3 regions of the Inquilinus sp. NPDC058860 genome follow, and region 1 is predicted to be linked to each of the others. Evidence: riboswitches for the same ligand, from Rfam matches in the RefSeq annotation. Region 1 holds a riboswitch; each other region holds the start of a gene.

Region 1 (5,757 bases):
CAGGGCGAGGCCAACGACCGCCGCACGGTCGACGACATCTACCGGATCTATGTCCGCTCCGCCTCCGGCCAGATGGTGCCGATGCGGTCGCTGGTCGACGCCGAGCAGCAGCTGGGGCCGCTGTTCATCACCCGCTACAACAACTACCGCTCGGTCAGCATCCTCGGCAGCGCCGCGCCGGGGGTCAGCTCGGGCCAGTCGCTGGCGGCGATGACGCAGGCGTCGAACGCCACCCTGCCGCCCGGCTACGGCTTCGAATGGACCGGCACCGCGCTGCAGGAGCTGCAGGCCGCCGGCCAGACCGGCTTCATCCTCGGCCTCGCGGTGCTGTTCGCCTATCTGTTCCTGGTGGCGCTGTACGAGAGCTGGTCGATCCCGGTCGGCGTGCTGCTGTCGGTCACGGTCGGCATCGTCGGCGGCCTGGCGGCGCTGTGGATCGCCGGCCTGTCGAACGACGTCTACGCCCAGATCGGCATCGTCGTGCTGATCGCCCTGGCCAGCAAGAACGGCATCCTGATCGTCGAGTTCGCCAAGGCCAAGCGCGAGGAGGGGTCGTCGATCGCCGACGCCGCGATCGAGGGCGCCCGGCTGCGCTTCCGGCCGGTGATGATGACCAGCTTCGCCTTCATCCTGGGCTTGGTGCCGCTGGTGACGGCGGCGGGCGCGGCCGCGGCCAGCCGGCGCGGCGTCGGCACCTCGGTGTTCGGCGGCATGATCGCGGCCTCGGCGATCGGCATCTTCCTGATCCCGATGCTCTACGTCACCCTGCAGCATGTCCGCGAATGGGTGCACGAGAAGCTGCTGGGCGGCTCGATCGCGCCGAAGCCGCGGGCCGAGGCGCCGGGCACGCCGGCCGAGTGAAACAGGGCGGCTCCTGCGAGAGCCGCCCTTCACTCGCTAATGCACCCAGCGGCCGCGGTCGCGGTACCAGGGCCGGCCGCGGTAGTAGTTGTCCCAGTAGGGGCCGGCGTCGAATCGGATCACCGGCACGCCGATCACCGGGGCGGCCTCGACGATGACCCGGCGGCGGTGCTGGACATCCGCCGCCAGGAAGCGGCCGTCGGTCCAGCCGCGGTCGGGACCGACACCGATGTCGCACCAGGCCCAGCCGTCAATGCAGCCGAAGATCTGCACCGGCACGCCCGGCCGCAGCCGCGCCACCATCGGATAGTCGGCCCCCGGCCCGGCGCGCAGCCGGACCGCCCCGGTGGTGTAGCCCGGCGCGGCATCGGCCGCCGTCGCCGCCAGGGCCGTCATCGCCAGCCCGGCCATCGCGGCCAAAGCGAGCTTCCATCTCATCATGCGAACTCCAGGGACGAGAATCCCCCTTCGTCCGCTTCAACGCGGCCGGGCCGGAATCCGGTCGCCTGATCAGCTGGGCGCGGCGCCTTGCCTCACCCCGCCCGACGGGCGGCGTCGAGGGCGCGGGACAGGTCGCGCTCCAGGTCCTCGATGCCCTCGAGCCCGACCGACAGCCGCACCAGCCCTTCGGTGATGCCCATGGCGGCACGGTCCGCCGCCTCCATCGCCCGGTGGGTGGTGGTGGTCGGGTGGGTGGCGAGCGATTTGGTGTCGCCGAGATTGTTCGAGATGTCGACCAGCCGCAGCGCATCGAGGAAGGCGAAAGCCGCCGCCTTGCTGCCGAGGTCGAAGGCGACCAGCGTGCCGCCGTTCTTCATCTGCCGCTTCGCCAGCGCGTGATGCGGATGGCTTTCCAGCCAGGGGTAGCGCACCGATTTCGCCGCCGGATGCGCCTCGACCAGCTGCGCCAGGCGGTGGGCGCCGGCGACCTGGCGCTCGACGCGCAGGCCGAGCGTCTCCAGCCCCTTCACCAGCACCCAGGCGTTGAAGGGCGACAGCGCCGGGCCGGTGTGCCGGTAATAGGGCAGGAAATCGTCGGTCAGGAACTTCCTGTCGGCCAGCACGGCGCCGCCCAGCACCCGGCCCTGGCCGTCGATGTGCTTGGTGGCGGAGTAGATCACCACGTCGGCGCCGAGTTCGAGCGGCTTCTGGCCCAAGGGCGTGGCGAAGACGTTGTCGATGAACACCTTGGCGCCGGCGGCATGGGCGATCCTGGCCACCGCGGCGACGTCGACCAAGTCGAGCGTCGGATTGGCCGGCGTCTCCAGGAACACCGCCCGGGTGTTCGGCCGCATCGCCGCCTCCCAGGCCGCGAGGTCGGCGCCGTCGACGAAGGTGGTGGTGATGCCGTAGCGCGGCAGGATGGTGCCGAGGATGACGAAGCAGGAGCCGAACAGCGCCCGGCTGGCCACGACATGGTCGCCGCCGCGCAGGTGGCAGAACAGGGCGGTGAACACCGCCGACATGCCGCTGGCGGTGACGTGGCAGCCCTCCGCCCCTTCCAGCAGGGCCAGGCGCTGCTCCAGCACCTCCAAGGTCGGGTTGCCGTAGCGGGAATAGACGAAGCCGGGATCGTCGCCGGTGAAGCGCGCCTCGGCCGCCGCCGCGCTGTCATAGACGAAGCCCGAGGTCAGGAAGATCGCCTCGGAGGTCTCGCCGTACGGCGTTCGTCGGACGCCGCCGCGGACCAGCGCGGTCTCGGGGCCGAATTCGTCTTCGCTGGGGGCTTCGTCTCGATCCATCTCACCGACTCCTCGATCCGACCGGGAGGCGGTGCGTGCGGGACCTGCGCGCATCCGACCTTTTAGCGGAGATTAACGTGGCCGCAAGCCGGTCGGCTCAAATCACCACGGGGCCGCCCGGAAGGACGACGGTCCAAGACTTATCGGCAAAACGGCGATCGGGCAATGCGTTTCAGGCAAGGCTGCCCTTCATCCCTCGGCCAGGGCGTAGAGCACGAAGGGCATCTCGATCCCTTCGTACAGCCGGCGGTAGGAGCGGCAGAGGCGGAAGCCGCGGGATTCGTAGAAGCCGCGGGCCAGCCGGTTATGGGCGAAGCTCTCCAGCGTCCGGCAGCCGCGCTTGACGGCGTCGGCCAGGAGCGCGGTGCCGGCCGACCGGCCCTGCGCCGCCGGGTCGACGAACAGCATGTCGAGATGCGACCCGGTCATCAGCGAGAAGCCGAGCGGCGTGCCCTGTCCGTCAACGGCGATGCGCAGGTCGGGCAGCCGGGCGGCGAAGCGGCGGGCGAAATCCTCCGGCCGCTTGCGGTCCAGGATCGCGGCCGGGAGGATGTGCTCGAAGGCGGCGCGGGTGCTGCGCCAGGCCACCTCGGCCACGGCCGGCACATCCGCCGCCGCCGGCGGCCGCACCGTCACCGCTTCCATCGTCTTCGCATCGCCCATCATCCGGCGCCCCGCAACCTGGGATCGAGCGCGTCCCGCAACCCGTCGCCGAGCAGGTTGAAGCCGAAAGACGCCAACAGGATGGCAAGGCCGGAGAAGATCGAATCCCAGGGCGACAGCAGCAGATAGCCCCGCGCCTCGGCCAGCATGCGGCCGAGCGACGGCACCGGCGGCTGGGTGCCGAGGCCGAGGAAGGACAGCGAGGCCTCGACCAGGATCGCGGTGGAGAGGGCCAGGCTGGCCTGGACCAGGATGACGCTGGCGAGGTTGGGTAGCACGTGGCGCCACAGCACCCGGCCCTCACCCGCCCCGATGGCGCGGGCGCCGAGCACGTATTGGCTGCCGGCGACCACGAGCGCCGGGCCGCGCAGGAGGCGGGCGAAGACCGGGATGTAGACCACGCCGATGGCCAGCGCCGTGGTCGTCGCCCCCGGCCCCAGCACGGCGACGATGCCGATCGCCAGCAGGATGATCGGGAAGGCGAACAGGATGTCCATCAGCCGCATGCCGGCACGGTCGAGCCAGCCGCCGCGCAGGGCCGCGGCCACGCCCAGCGTGCCGCCGACCAGCAGCGCCAGCAGCACCGCGCTGGCCGAGGCGGCGAGCGAGGCGCGGTAGCCGTAGAGGATGCGCGACAGCACGTCCCGGCCGAACTGGTCGGTGCCGAGCCAGGCCGCGGCGCTGGGTCCCTTCATCCGCTGGATGACGTGCTGGGCCAGCGGGTCGTCCGGGGCGATCCAGGGCGCCAGCAGCGCCGCCCCGACCTGCAGCAGCACCAGCGCCCCGCCGATCCAGACCAGCGGGTGCCGGGGCGCGGCGATGCGGCGGCGCGAGGGCGGCGCCAGGGTTTCCGGAAGGGGAGCCGTCATCTGAGGCCGATCCGCGGGTCGAGCGCGGCGTAGAGCATGTCGGTGACGAAGTTCACCAGCACGAATCCGGCGGTGACCAGCAGGATCGCCGCCTGGATCAGCGGATAGTTGCGCTCGGCGATCGCGCCCAGCATCAGCCGGCCGAGGCCGGGCAGGGCGAAGACCTGCTCGACCACGATGGCGCCGCCGAACAGGTAGCCGGCGGAGATGCCGAGCGCGGTGACGAAGGGGATCATGGCGTTGCGGAAGGCGTGATGGAACACCACCGCCCGCTCGCTGACGCCCTTGGCCCGGGCGGTGCGGATGTAGTCCTGCCCCAGCGCGTCGAGCATGGCGGAGCGGACGATGCGCGACAGCGAGGCCAGCACCGGCACGGCCAGCGCGATGGTCGGCAGCAACATGCGCTGCAGGTTGCCGGCCGGGTCGTCGGCCAGCGCCACGAAGCCGATCGCCGGGAAGGCCGGGAAGACGCCGTGGAACAGGTAGATCAGGAGAGCCCCGAGCCAGAAGGACGGCACGGTGACGCCGGCGATGGTGACCACTCGCACCAGGTAGTCGCGCGCGGAGTTGCGGAAATACGCCATCAGGCAGCCGGCCGGCACCGCCAGCGCCACGGAGACGGCGAGCGCCAGCAGCGTGACCTCGATGGTGACGCCGATCCGGGCCGTGATCTCCTCCAGCACCGGCCGACCGGTCCACAGGCTGGTGCCGAGGTCGCCGGTCAGGAGGCCGCCGAGCCAGGCGAAATATTGCGTCACCAGCGGCTGGTCGAGGCCGAGGCGCTGGCGCAGCGCCGCGATCCGGTCCGGCGTCACCTCGCTGTTGGCGCCGAGCATGATCTGCACCGCGTCGCCCGGGATCAGCCGGATCATCAGGAAGGCGACGACCGAGACCCCGAACAGCACCACCAGCAGGTCGAGCAGCCGCCCGGTCAGGAAACGGGCCATGGCGCCTCACCAGGACGATGGCACGAGCCCGCCGCAGCCCCTTTTCTGTCATGCCCGGGCTTGACCCGGGCATCCAGAGGATGTCGACGCTCTCTGGATTGCCGGGTCAAGCCCGGCAATGACAAGAAAGGGCAGACAGGAACCATCACTTCTGCAGCGCCGTCTGCCGCAGCGAGCGGGTGGAGCGGTTGCCGGTGATCTCGTAGCCGGTCACGCCGTCGCGCACCGCGGTGAACAGCTGGCCGAAGGCCAGATGCGCGATCGGCCCGTCGCAGGCCAGGCGCTTCTGCAGGTCGGCGTAGATCGCCTTGCGCTTGGCCGGGTCCAGCGTCACCCGCCCTTCGTCCAGCAGCTTGTCCACCTCGGAATCCGAATACTTGAACACATTGGTCGAGCCGCCGGTGCGGAAGGTGCGGAACAGATAGCCGTCCGGGTCGGCCACGCCGCCATTGATCGAGGCGAAGAGCTGGAAGTTGGAGTTGCGCCAGTCCTGGATGAAGGTGCCCTGCTCCTGCACGTTCAGCGCCACCTCGAAACCGGCGGCGTTGAGCTGGGCCTGCACCACCTGGGCGACGTCGACCACCAGCTGGTTCGAGCCCAGCACCTTCAGCTCCGCCTTGAGCGGCAGGGTCACGCCGGCCTCGGCCAGCAGCGCCTTCGCCTTTTCCGGATCGG
Region 2 (5,757 bases), on a different contig from region 1:
GGCTGAGCGCCTCGACGCTCCGGCCCGCCTGGCCGACCCCTTGCCGGCACCCGCCGGCCTTCCGGTCGCCGCGCCGCCGGTGCAGGCGACCAGCGAACCGCCCCTGGCGCCGGCCGAAGGACGGGCGGAGACGGCGCCGGTGACGCCCGCGTCCTCTCCCACTGCGGCGCAGCCCGGCACCGCGACATTGATCGACGTCGCGCCGAACGCGCCGAAGCCCGTCGTCGTCGCCTCGCTGGCGCCGATGGCGGATCTCCTGGCCGAGACAGCGGCCGCGTCGCCGTCGTCGATCGCGCCGGTGGCCGCGGTGGCGCCTGCGACCGCCGACGCCGTCCCGTCCCAGCCGGCGCTGGCCACCCCAGCCGGATCGGGGCAGGCGGTGGTCGCGGCCGATGCCGTGGCCGTGGTGCAGCCCTCCGCGCCGGGCGCGGCACCGGTCTGGGCGCGGCCGCGCTCCTCGCTGCTGCGGGTCGACCGGCCCGAGCCGGAGGAGACCGAGCGGCTGGACACGGCATTGGCCCGCGCCGTGTCGCTGATCGAGCCTGCGGGCGCGCCCTGGCTGCGCGACGCCGAGGCCGACGGCGCCGGCCGCCGCCTGACCGGCTGCGGTCCGGGCGACCTGGCCTGCACCATCTTCGTCTCCGGCCGCGGCACCGCGCTCGACCAGCCCTCGCCGCTGCTGCGGCGGGCCGGAACGGCGCCCATGAGCATCGGCGGCGTGCCCCTGCCGGCCGAGCCGGTCCAGGCGGAGCGCGCGCTGCGCTGCCTCGCCTTCACCGCCTATACCGAGGCCGGCAACCAGGGCACGCGCGGCATGGCGGCGGTGGTCTGGGTGGTGATGAACCGCATCGCCGTGGCCAACGACTTCGGCGATTCGCCCTGCGAGGTGCTGGCCGATCCGGGCCAGTTCGAACCGCTGTCGCGCCCGCGTTTCCGCGCCTTCGCCAAGGCGGTGCGGGGCGGCGCCATGCCGCAGTTCCCGCCGCCGCTGAGCGCCCAGGACGAGATCCTGCAGCGCACCGCGCGGCTCGTGGTCTGGCAGATGCTGGACGGCTATTTCGCCGACGACCCGACCGACGGCGGCCAGTACTTCCTGGCCCCGGCGGCGATGCGGGCGCTGGGCCGCGGCATGCCGGCCTGGACCAACCGTTTCCGCCGCAGCGCCTCGATCGGCGACCACGTCTTCTACCGGCCGAAGCGCGGCGGCTGAACCGCAGCCGTCGCGCCGTCCGCCCGAGGCTGCGAGGGGCTGGTCCGCCCGGCTGTCCGACCCACCTTATCTGCTGGCCGGGACCATCGGGCGGCTTGCCCTGAAATCGTCACGAATCTTCCCTGGCCCCGGCCTTTCGGCCGACCTAGAACGGACGTGATGGCTGCCACCGATTCCGCCTCTTCGCCGCCTTCCCTCGGCTCAGTCCTTCTGGCCGTGGCGCCGCTGCTGTTCAGCGCCGCCATCATGATCATGGGCAACGGGCTGTTCGGCACGCTGGTCGCGGTGCGGATGGATCTCGACGGCTTCGACGTCGGGACCATCGGTCTGGTGCTGGCCTTCTATTCCGGCGGCTTCGCCCTGGGCACGCTGATCTGCCCGCGGATCGTGCTGCTGGTCGGCCATATCCGCACCTTCGCCGCCTTCGCCGCGATCGCCTCGGCGACGGCGCTGGTTCACGCGCTGTGGGTCGACCCGGTGGTATGGGCGGTGCTGCGCCTGATCACCGGCATCAGCATGGCGGTGCTGTTCACGATCATCGAGAGCTGGCTGAACGCCCGGGCGGTGAACGCCGTGCGCGGCCGGGTGATGTCCTCCTACATGGCGGTGAACTACACCGCCTTCGGCCTGTCGCAGCCCTGGCTGACGGTGATGGACCCGGCCGGCTTCGCCCTGTTCTCGGTGGTGGCGATGCTGGTGTCGCTGTCGCTGGTGCCGCTGTCGCTGACCCCGGTCGAGACGCCGCCGGTGATCAAGGTCAAGCGCTTCGGCCTGCGCGCCCTGATCGCGATCTCGCCGCTCGGCGTCGCCGGCTGCTTCTCGGTCGGGCTGATCAGCGCCGCCTTCTCCGGCATGGGGCCGGTCTATGCCCGCACCATCGACCCGTCGCCGGACTGGATCGCCGGCTTCATGATGACGGCGATCTTCGCCGGCTTCCTGCTGCAATACCCGGTCGGCAAGCTGTCCGACCGCTTCGACCGGCGCCAGGTATTCCTCGGCATCACCATTTCGCTGGCGCTGATCAGCGCCGCCCTGGCGGTGTTCGGCGGGCTGTCGCCCACGCTGTTGCTGGTGCTGCTCGCGGCCTTCGGCGGGCTGTCCTACACCATCTATCCGCTCAGCCTCAGCCACGCCAACGACTTCATGACGCCGGAGCAGCTGGTGCCGGCCGCGGCCGGCCTGCTGTTGTGCTACGGCACCGGCGCGGTGTTCGGGCCGATCGTGGCGTCGCGGGTGATGCAACTGCTGGGCCCGTCCGGGCTGTTCGTCTGGACCGGCGCGGTCGCGGTGCTGCTGGCGCTGTTCACCGTCTTCCGCATGACCCGGCGGGCGGCGATGCCGAACGAGGAGCAGGGCAGCTTCGTCGCCGTGCCCACCACCACGCCGGTCGCGGCCGAGCTCGACCCGCGCGCGCCGGACGAGACGCCGCCGACCATGCGCGACGCCGCCTGAAGGGAACCGCCATGCTGACCCGCCGCCGCCTGCTGACCTCGGTGCTTCCCGCCGCCGGGATGGCCGCGGCGGGGATCGGCATAGCGGGATTGGGGGGAATGCGATCGGCGCGGGCGCAGGACCCGCTGTTCTTCCGCATCGGCACCGGCACCACCGGCGGCACCTATTTCCCGATCGGCGGCATCATCGCCGGCGCCATCTCCGGCCCCCCCGGCCTGCCCCCCTGCGGCAGCGCCGGCGGCAGCTGCGGCGTTTCCGGCCTGATCGCGGTGGCCCAGGCCAGCGCCGGGTCGATCGACAACATCAGGCGGATCAACGCCGGCGAGTTCGATTCCGGCTTGGCCCAGGCCGACGTCGCCTTCGCCGCCTATGCCGGCGAGGGGCCCTTCGCCGGCCAGCCGCCGGTGACCAGCCTGCGCGCCATCGCCCATCTCTTCTCCGAATTCGTCCATGTCGTGGTGCCCGCCGACAGCCCGGTGCAGTCGGTGGCCGACCTCAAGGGCAAGCGCGTCTCGGTCGGCGCCGAAGGCTCCGGCACGATCTATGACATCCGCCTGATCCTCGCCGCCTACGGCCTGAAGCAGACGGATGTGACCGAGATCTACGAGCGGCCGGAGCCGTCGGCCGACCTGCTGGCCGAAGGCGGGCTCGACGCCATGGTGATGACCGGCGGACCGCCGCTCGGGGTGATCGCCGACCTGGCGCGGCGGCGGCCGATCCGGCTGCTGCCGATCGCGGGGCCGGAGGCCGAGGCGCTGGTCGCCAAGGTGCCGTTCTTCGCCGAGGAGCCGATCCCCGCCGGCCTCTATGACGGCGTCGCCGCGGAGGTGCCGGGCCTGTCGGTCGGGGCGATCTGGCTGGTGGCGGAGCGGATCGCCGAGGCCACGGTCTACGAGATCGCCCGTGCCCTGTGGCAGAAATCGACCCTGGACCTGCTGGCGGCGGGCCATCCGCGCGGCAAGGAGATCGCGCTCGACGGCGCCACGCGCGGCCTCGGCGTGCCGCTGCACCCCGGCGCCGCCCGCTATTATGCCGAGCATGCGGTGCTGAGCCTGCCCGCCCGGGCGACGCCCTGAGAGACCTCCCTGAGCCGAAGCCCGGCGGACCGGACGTAGATCCACATTCATCCAGTTGAAATGTGCCGGCGGACCCCGTAGAACTTGACGCACATCAGGAGTTGGGCACTGCCCGACGCCAACCTGCTTCCCCGAGCAAGGTGGCGCTCCCGCGAGGGAGGATGTGGTCGAACCGACAACCAAGCGGGTCATTCCACAATCGGTCCTGCCCACGACGCGTGGAAACAGACCGAAGCTATGCCGATCAAGATTCCGAACGACCTGCCCGCCCGCTCCGTCCTCGAAGCGGAAGGGGTCATGGTGATGCTCGAGGCGCAGGCGGTGCGGCAGGATATCCGGCCGATGCGGATCGGCCTGCTGAACCTGATGCCGAACAAGGTCAAGACCGAGACCCAGTTCGCCCGGCTGCTCGGCGCCTCGCCGTTGCAGGTCGAGCTGACGCTGGTCAAGATGACCAACCACGTGCCGCGCAACACGCCCAGCGACCACATCCTGTCCTTCTACCGCGACTGGGAGGATGTCCGGACGGAGAAGTTCGACGGCTTCATCGTCACCGGCGCGCCGGTCGAGACGATGGCGTTCGAGCAGGTGACCTACTGGGACGAGCTGCGCCGGGTCTTCGACTGGACGCAGACCAACGTCCATGGCTGCTTCAACATCTGCTGGGGCGCCCAGGCCGCCGTGCATCATTTCCACGGCGTGCCCAAGCACGCGCTGCCCGCAAAGAAGTTCGGCGTGTACCGCCACCGCATCGTCGAGGCGGCCTCGCCCTATCTGCGCGGCTTCTCGGACGATTTCACCATCCCGGTGTCGCGCTGGACCGAGAACCGGCGCGAGGACATCCCGGCGGCCAGCGGCATGAAGGTGCTGATGGAGTCGGACGATGCCGGGTTGTGCCTGCTGGAAGATGCCAGCCGCCGGTCGCTGCACATGTTCAACCATGTCGAGTACGACACCGACACGCTCGGCGACGAGTATTTCCGCGACGTCGCTGCCGGCAAGGCGATCGCCCTGCCGCACGACTATTTCCCGGGGAACGACCCCGGCCGCAAGCCGCAGAACCGGTGGCGCAGCCACGCGCATCTGCTGTTCGGCAACTGGATCAACCAGCTGTACCAGACCACGCCGTACGAGATCGGCGACATCGGCCGCGGTTAGCCGGGGGTTGGAGCGGGGTGATCTTGGGCCGGATCGATCAGCCTATCGAACGAAGGAGCTGTTTTTTTGCCTCTCCCGTTTACGGGAGAGGTCGGAGACGCAAGCGGCTCCGGGTGAGGGGAGTTTGTCGAGGCCGGGACCAACCCTCACCCGGTCTCGCTGCGCGAGCCCGACCTCTCCCGCCAGGCGGGAGAGGCACCACATAGACGCTCGGCGTCATGTCTGACCGTGCCCGAATGCGCGGTCGTATCATCCCGCTCTAAAAGGTGAGCACCCAGGGCTCGGCCATCCCCGCCTCGACCCAGCGCCGCATCGCCGGCAGGCCCAGGATCTCGTCGGCATAGGCCCGGCAGACCGGGTCGAGCGGCACGCCGTAGCGGTCGAATCGCACCGCCACCGGGGCATACATGCAGTCGGCCGCGCCGAAGGCGCCGAACAGGAACGCGCCCTCGGTGCCGGCCGCCTCGCGGCACTGCCGCCAGATCGCGGTGACGCGGGCGATATCGGCTTCGGTCGCATCGCTGTGGGCCCCGCCGGGGTCGGGCGGATCCAGGTCCATCGGCAGCTCGTTGCGCAGACCGATGAAGCCGCTGTGCATCTCCGCCGAGATCGACCGCGCGAGTGCTCGGCGCGCCGGGTCGCGCGGCCACAGGGCGAGATCCGGGAAGCGCTCGGCCAGATATTCGAGGATCGCCAGGCTGTCCCAGACCGTCGTTTCGCCGTCGATCAGGGTCGGCACCTTACCGCTCGGCGAATGGCGCAGGATCGCCTCCTTCGACCCGTCGCGGTAGAGCGGGATCAGGATCTCCTCGAACGGGATGTCGTGATGCGCCAGGGCCAGCCACGGCCGTAGCGACCAGG
Region 3 (5,757 bases), on a different contig from region 1:
CGCTGCGGATCGCGCCGACACGCTCGACGCCGTGACCAAGGCCGGGGTGCTGAAGGTCTGCACCACAGGCGACTACAAGCCCTTCACCTATCTCGATCCTGCCAAGGGCGAGTACGAGGGCATCGACATCGACATGGCCCGCGACCTGGCCGCGGCGCTCGGGGTGAAGGCGGAGTTCGTCAAGACCAGCTGGAAGACGCTGATGGCGGATTTCACCGGCGGCGCCTGCGACATGGCGATGGGCGGCATCAGCGTGACCTTGCAGCGCCAGAAGCAGGCCTTCTTCAGCATCCCGATCGATGTCGACGGCAAGACGCCGATCACCCGCTGCGAGAATGTCGACAAGTTCCAGACGGTGGAACAGATCGACCAGCCCGGCGTCACGGTGATCGAGCCGCCGGGGGGCACCAACGAGGCCTTCGTGCGCGAGCGGGTCAAGTCGGCGAAGGTCACCATCTTCCCGGACAACACCAAGATCTTCGACGAGATCCTGGCCGGCCGGGCCGATGTGATGATCACCGACGCCAGCGAGACCCGGCTGCAGCAGAAGCTGCGCCCCGGCCTGTGCGCCGTGCATCCCGACCAGCCCTTCACCTTCGCCGAGAAGGCCTATCTGCTGCCGCGCGGCGACGTGGTGTTCAAGGCCTTCGTCGACCAATGGCTGCATCTGCGCCTGCATGACGGCAGCCACGCCAAGTTCAGCGCGGTTTGGATGGGGTAGGGCGAAAAGGCGGCGGCCCCGGGCCGCCGCGCCGACCGGCTACTGGCCGCGCAGGCGGGTCATGGTCTTGATCGGGCCGCGGGGATTGCCGGACATCTCGGCGATCTTGCGGTCCTGGGCCTCGATGAAGGCCCGCACGGGGGCGTCGCCGTCCAGCCCGTCGGCCTCGGCGCGCGGAACCTTGCGGTTCGAGCTCAGCGTGCCGTCCTGGTAGACGATGTTGAACAGCACGAAGGCGCTGTCATTGGATTGCTTCTTGCTCCGGGCCATGTGGGCACTCCGGTGACGGTTCGGGTCAGGACGGGTCGGTCTCGCCATCCTGCGGCGGCATGTCGCCGTCCTGGGGTGCGTCGCCCTCCTGGGAGGCCTTGCGGCGGGCGGCCTCTTCCTCGCGCTTCTGCAGCTTCTCCTGCTTCTTCTGTTCCTTGGCGCGGTTACGCTCGCTGCGCTGCTGATTGTAGTTCGGCTTGAACGGCATGACGGCCTCCTCTGGCGCGACGCTTCCGCATCGTCGATCTGTCATAAGAAAAGGAGCGCCCGACGGCGCGGGCGCTCCTGATCCGCTCCGCAATCGAAGGCTCAGACTTCCTTCAGATTCTCCGCCGAGGTCTTGCCGCGCTTCGGATCGCGCTGCTCCTCGTAGGAGATCTTCTGGCCTTCGTTCAGGCCGCGCAGACCGGCGCGCTCGACGGCGGAGATGTGGACGAAGACGTCCGAGCCGCCGTTCTCCGGCTGAATGAAGCCGAAGCCTTTGGTGCTGTTGAACCACTTAACGGTGCCGATCGGCATCGCTTTTCCTCCAGTTGAGGGGGTGGCGCCGCGCGGAACTGCGCGACGCATCAAACGGGAAGGGGAAAGGCGAGGGATCCGCGGCCGCGAGGGCATAGCAGGCCGGCCGTCCAAACCAGAATGACCCCCCAAACATGGGGGAATACGGGTGGAATGGCAAGGTCGACGCGGAATCAGACCGGATATGCCGGGTCCGCACAGCCGGATCCGGGGTCAGAACGGCGATCCGGACGCGGCCATCGCCATCAGTCTTTCGGCCTCGCCGGGCACGCCTTCGGCCAGGCGGGCGGCGGCGACGAAAGGCAGCCAGGCGAAGACCAGGTCCCGGCTCTCGCCCGCGGCTGCGATGTAGGTCTCGACATAGGCGACGGCCAGCTCCGGCGCCACCGGCCGGATCAGCACGTAGGAGCGGCAGACATCGGCCGCCGGATCGCCGGCGCAGGCGTCCAGCCAGTCGACCACCACCTCCTGCCCCGGCGGCCCCAGGATATTCCAGGGATGAAAGTCGCCGTGGCAGAGGCGGTCGCCCTCCGGCAGCTCGGCCAGGTCGTCCAGCAGCCGGCGCCGCAATGCTTCATCCGGGATCGGCGCCCGGCCGATATTGACCGCCAGCCTGGCTTTCATGCTGCCGAGATGCGTCCCCGGATGGCCATGGATCTCGATCTGAAGCCGGGCCATGCGCTCCAGGCAGGCCGAAACCCGGTCGGGCCGGCAGCGGATGGCATCGGCGAGGGACGGCCCCCCGGCCCGGGTCATGGCGATCCCCCAGCGGCCGTCGATCTGCCCGACGGCCCGGGCCGAGGGCGCGGGCAGCCCGAGCGCCTCGATCAGCGCCAGGATCGACGCCTCGCGGAACGCCGCCCGCTTCGGCGCGGTCGCCGTCGTCCGGTACAGCTTGACCACCAGGTCGCCGGCATCGAAGACCTCGGCCTCCTTGCCCGATCCGAGCAGCGGTCCGAGGGGCAGGTCCATGGCTACATCCGGCGCAGGGCGACGGCGTCGACCGAATGGTCGGCGGCCTTGTGCAGCACCAGCCGGGCGCGCTGCCGCGTCGGCAGGATGTTCTCGCGGAGGTTCACCCCGTTGATCCGGTCCCAGATCTCGCGGGCGACGCGGCGGGCTTCCGCCTCCGGCAAGTCGCGCTGGTGATGGAAATGGGAGGAGGGGTCCCGGAACGCGGTGCGCTGCAGCAGCAGGCGGCGCTCGACGAACCAGCGGGCGATGTCCTCCTCCTCGGCATCGACATAGACCGAGAAGTCGAAGAAATCGGAGGTGACGACCGAGGCCCCGGCCGGGGCCTGCAGCACGTTCAGCCCCTCGAAGATCAGGATGTCCGGCCGGCGGATCACCTGCTTCTCGCCGGGCAGGATGTCGTAGGCGAGGTGGGAATAGACCGGCGCCTCGACCTCCGGCCGGCCGGACTTCACCGCGGCCAGGAAGCCGATCATCCGGCGCAGGTCGTAGCTCTCGGGGAAGCCTTTGCGCCGCATCAGCCCGCGCTCCTCCAGCACCGATTTCGGCCACAGGAAGCCGTCGGTGGTCACCAGCTCGACCCGCGGATGGTCGGGCCAGCGCGACAGCAGCAGGCGCAGCAGCCGCGCGAAGGTGCTCTTGCCGACGGCGACGCTGCCGGCGACCCCGATGATGTAGGGCGGCGGCGGGCCGGGCCGGCCGAGGAAGGCGTCCTGCACCCCGTCGAGCCTGCGGGCGGCGGCGACGTGCAGGTTCAGCAGGCGCGACAGCGGCAGCAGGATGTCGGCGACATCGGCCTGCGACATCGGCTCGTTCAGCCCGCGCAGCTCGGCCAGCTCGGTCTCGGACAGCGCCATCGGCGTCGAGGCCCGGAGCGCCGCCCATTCCGCTCGGGTGAAGCGGTCATAGGCCTGGGGCCGGGCGGCGAACAGGTCGGGCACGGGCCGGGCAGGGGAGGGATCGGGCATCGCAGGCTCGCCGCTGGAGGACGGGTCAGGGTCCGACGATCCGTGGGTCCGAGGCAAGGCCTGCCATCCCTCTTGCGCTGCGCCTCGGCCCGCGCTACACCCGGCCTCGCATCCAGAGCTGGGCTGACGCCCACGCCAACCTGCCTCCCGGGCAAGGTGGTGGCCTCTCGCAAGAGGGGCGATGCGGCCGGACCGGCAACCAAACGGGTCGAACGCCGCGCGTCAGCCCTCCTCGCAACCGCGAAGGAGGGTTTTTCATGTCCGCATCCGCTTCCGCCGCGATCCCGCTCGCCGGCCCCGGCGACACGGTCGAGCGGCTCGACGAGCACCCCTGTCCCGGCCCGCGCGACCCGCACCGGCGCGAGATCCTCTACGCCGTGGTGCATCGCGGCGCCGGGCTGTGGACCCATCTCTACCGCGTCGTCCTCGCCGCCGCGTCCCGGCCGGAGATCCATCTCGACCGGGTGCTGGAGGGCGATCGCCTGGCCGATCTGCGCCAAGCCTATGGCCGAGTGGCTGACCTGGCGGCGTGAGATGCTGAGTAGGTTGGGTTCGCTGGGCGAACCCAACATCGTGCAGCCGGACCAGTGTCGGGTTCGCTGTCGCGAACCCAACCTACGTCGTGGCGTGCGTTCACGTCGCCCGCACGTAGCGCCCGGGCGCGTCCTCGATCGGGGTCAGCTCGCGGTCCCCAGGGTGCCGGGCCGGGACCTGGCCGCCGGCATGGCGGGAGATCCATTTCTGCCATTCCGGCCACCAGGAGCCTTCGACCTGCTTCGCTCCCTTGAGCCAGGAGTCGGGGCTCGCCGGGGTCCGGGTGTTGACCCAGTGGCAGTACTTCTTCGCCGCCGGCGGGTTGACCACTCCGGCGATGTGGCCCGAGGCGCTGAGGCAGAAGCGCACCGGGCCGCCGAACAGCTGGGTCGCGGCATAGGTCGAGGCCCAGGGCGCGATGTGGTCGTCGCGGGTCGATAGCATGAAGCTGGGCGTCCTGATCGTGGTCAGGTCGATCGGCACGCCGGCGAGCGCTATGCCGCCCGGCTGCGCCAGCCGGTTCTCCTGATACATGTTGCGCAGATAGAAGCTGTGCATCGCGGCCGGCATCCGGGTCGCGTCGCTGTTCCAGTACAGGAGGTCGAAGGGGAAGGGGTCCTTGCCCAGGAGGTAGTTGTTGACGACGAAGGACCAGATCAGGTCGTTGGCGCGCAGCAGGTTGAAGGTCGTCGCCATGGCCGAGCCTTCGAGATAGCCCTTGCCGGACATCTTCGCCTCGATCGTCCGCAACTGCTCCTCGTCGACGAAGATGCCGAGCTCGCCCGGATCGGTGAAGTCGGTCAGCGTGGTCAGATAGGTCGCGCTCTTGACCCGATCCTCTTCGCCCTTGGCCGTCATCCAGGCCAGAGTACAGGCCAGAAGCGTGCCGCCCAGGCAGTAGCCGACGACATTGACCTCGCGCTCGCCGGTCGCCTGCTCGATCGCGCCGATCGCCGCCAGCGACCCCTCCAGCATGTAGTCGGCGAAGCTCTTGCCGGCCAGGCGCCCGTCCGGATTGACCCAGGAGACCACGAAGACGGTGTGGCCCTGTTCCACCGCCCAGCGGATCAGGCTGTTCTGCGGCTTCAGGTCGAGGATGTAGAACTTGTTGATCCAGGGCGGGATGATCAGCAGCGGCCGCCGCGCCACCGTCTCGGTGGCCGGGTCGTACTGGATCAGCTGCATCAGCTCGGTCTCGAACACCACCTTGCCGGGGGTGACTGCGATGTTGCGGCCGATCTCGAAGGCGGTGCGGTCGGTCATGCTGACGGCCAGCCGGCCTTGGCCGCGCTCCAGGTCGGCCAGCATGTTCTCGAGGCCCTTGACCAGGTTCTCGCCGCGCGATTCCAGCGTGCTGCGCAGCACTTCGGGGTTGGTGGCGACGAAGTTGGATGGCGCCATCGCGTCGATGAACTGGCGGGTGTAGAAGTCGACCTTCTTCGCCGTCTTGGCATCCAGCCCCTCGACCTGGCGGACCGAGCCCTGCAGCCAGCGCGCGGTCAGCAGGTAGGACTGCTTGATGAAATCGAACACCGCGACCTCGCTCCAGGCCGGGTCCTTGAAGCGCTTGTCGCCCTTCTCCGCCGTCACCACCGGCTCCGCCTCCTGGCCCAAGAGACGCTGGGCGGTGCGGCTCCACAGCGTGGCATAGTCCTGCCACAGCGACATCTGGGCCTGCACCAGCCGGGTCGGGTCGGCCATCAGCCGCGAGGTCATGGCCAGGAAGGCCGAGCCGATGTTGAGCGGATCCAGCTCCGGCGCCTCGGCGCGGCC

The links. Region 1 has a riboswitch for S-adenosylmethionine ahead of metZ (O-succinylhomoserine sulfhydrylase). Riboswitches for the same ligand answer to the same signal wherever they lie in the genome.
Region 2: another riboswitch for S-adenosylmethionine. It lies ahead of metA (homoserine O-succinyltransferase); the one in region 1 lies ahead of metZ (O-succinylhomoserine sulfhydrylase).
Region 3: another riboswitch for S-adenosylmethionine. It lies ahead of ACFW16_RS16905 (hypothetical protein); the one in region 1 lies ahead of metZ (O-succinylhomoserine sulfhydrylase).

The regions. Positions count from the first base shown of each region.
Region 1 covers NZ_JBHYMS010000009.1:87,855-93,611, forward strand. Annotated here, with positions in the region: gene ACFW16_RS08515 (efflux RND transporter permease subunit) at 1-861, shown strand, start outside; gene ACFW16_RS08520 (SH3 domain-containing protein) at 898-1,302, opposite strand; gene metZ (O-succinylhomoserine sulfhydrylase) at 1,395-2,603, opposite strand; SAM riboswitch at 2,646-2,722, opposite strand; gene ACFW16_RS08530 (GNAT family N-acetyltransferase) at 2,793-3,269, opposite strand; gene ACFW16_RS08535 (ABC transporter permease) at 3,266-4,135, opposite strand; gene ACFW16_RS08540 (ABC transporter permease) at 4,132-5,082, opposite strand; gene ACFW16_RS08545 (ABC transporter substrate-binding protein) at 5,228-5,757, opposite strand, start outside.
Region 2 covers NZ_JBHYMS010000016.1:80,522-86,278, reverse strand. Annotated here, with positions in the region: gene ACFW16_RS13660 (cell wall hydrolase) at 1-1,210, shown strand, start outside; gene ACFW16_RS13655 (MFS transporter) at 1,370-2,662, shown strand; gene ACFW16_RS13650 (TAXI family TRAP transporter solute-binding subunit) at 2,674-3,738, shown strand; SAM-I-IV-variant riboswitch at 3,825-3,931, shown strand; gene metA (homoserine O-succinyltransferase) at 3,976-4,896, shown strand; gene ACFW16_RS13640 (glutathione S-transferase family protein) at 5,156-5,757, opposite strand, start outside.
Region 3 covers NZ_JBHYMS010000022.1:9,096-14,852, forward strand. Annotated here, with positions in the region: gene ACFW16_RS16875 (transporter substrate-binding domain-containing protein) at 1-721, shown strand, start outside; gene ACFW16_RS16880 (hypothetical protein) at 761-991, opposite strand; gene ACFW16_RS16885 (hypothetical protein) at 1,017-1,199, opposite strand; gene ACFW16_RS16890 (cold-shock protein) at 1,301-1,510, opposite strand; gene ACFW16_RS16895 (phosphotransferase family protein) at 1,724-2,482, opposite strand; gene coaA (type I pantothenate kinase) at 2,485-3,450, opposite strand; SAM-I-IV-variant riboswitch at 3,554-3,663, shown strand; gene ACFW16_RS16905 (hypothetical protein) at 3,708-3,983, shown strand; gene phaC (class I poly(R)-hydroxyalkanoic acid synthase) at 4,084-5,757, opposite strand, start outside.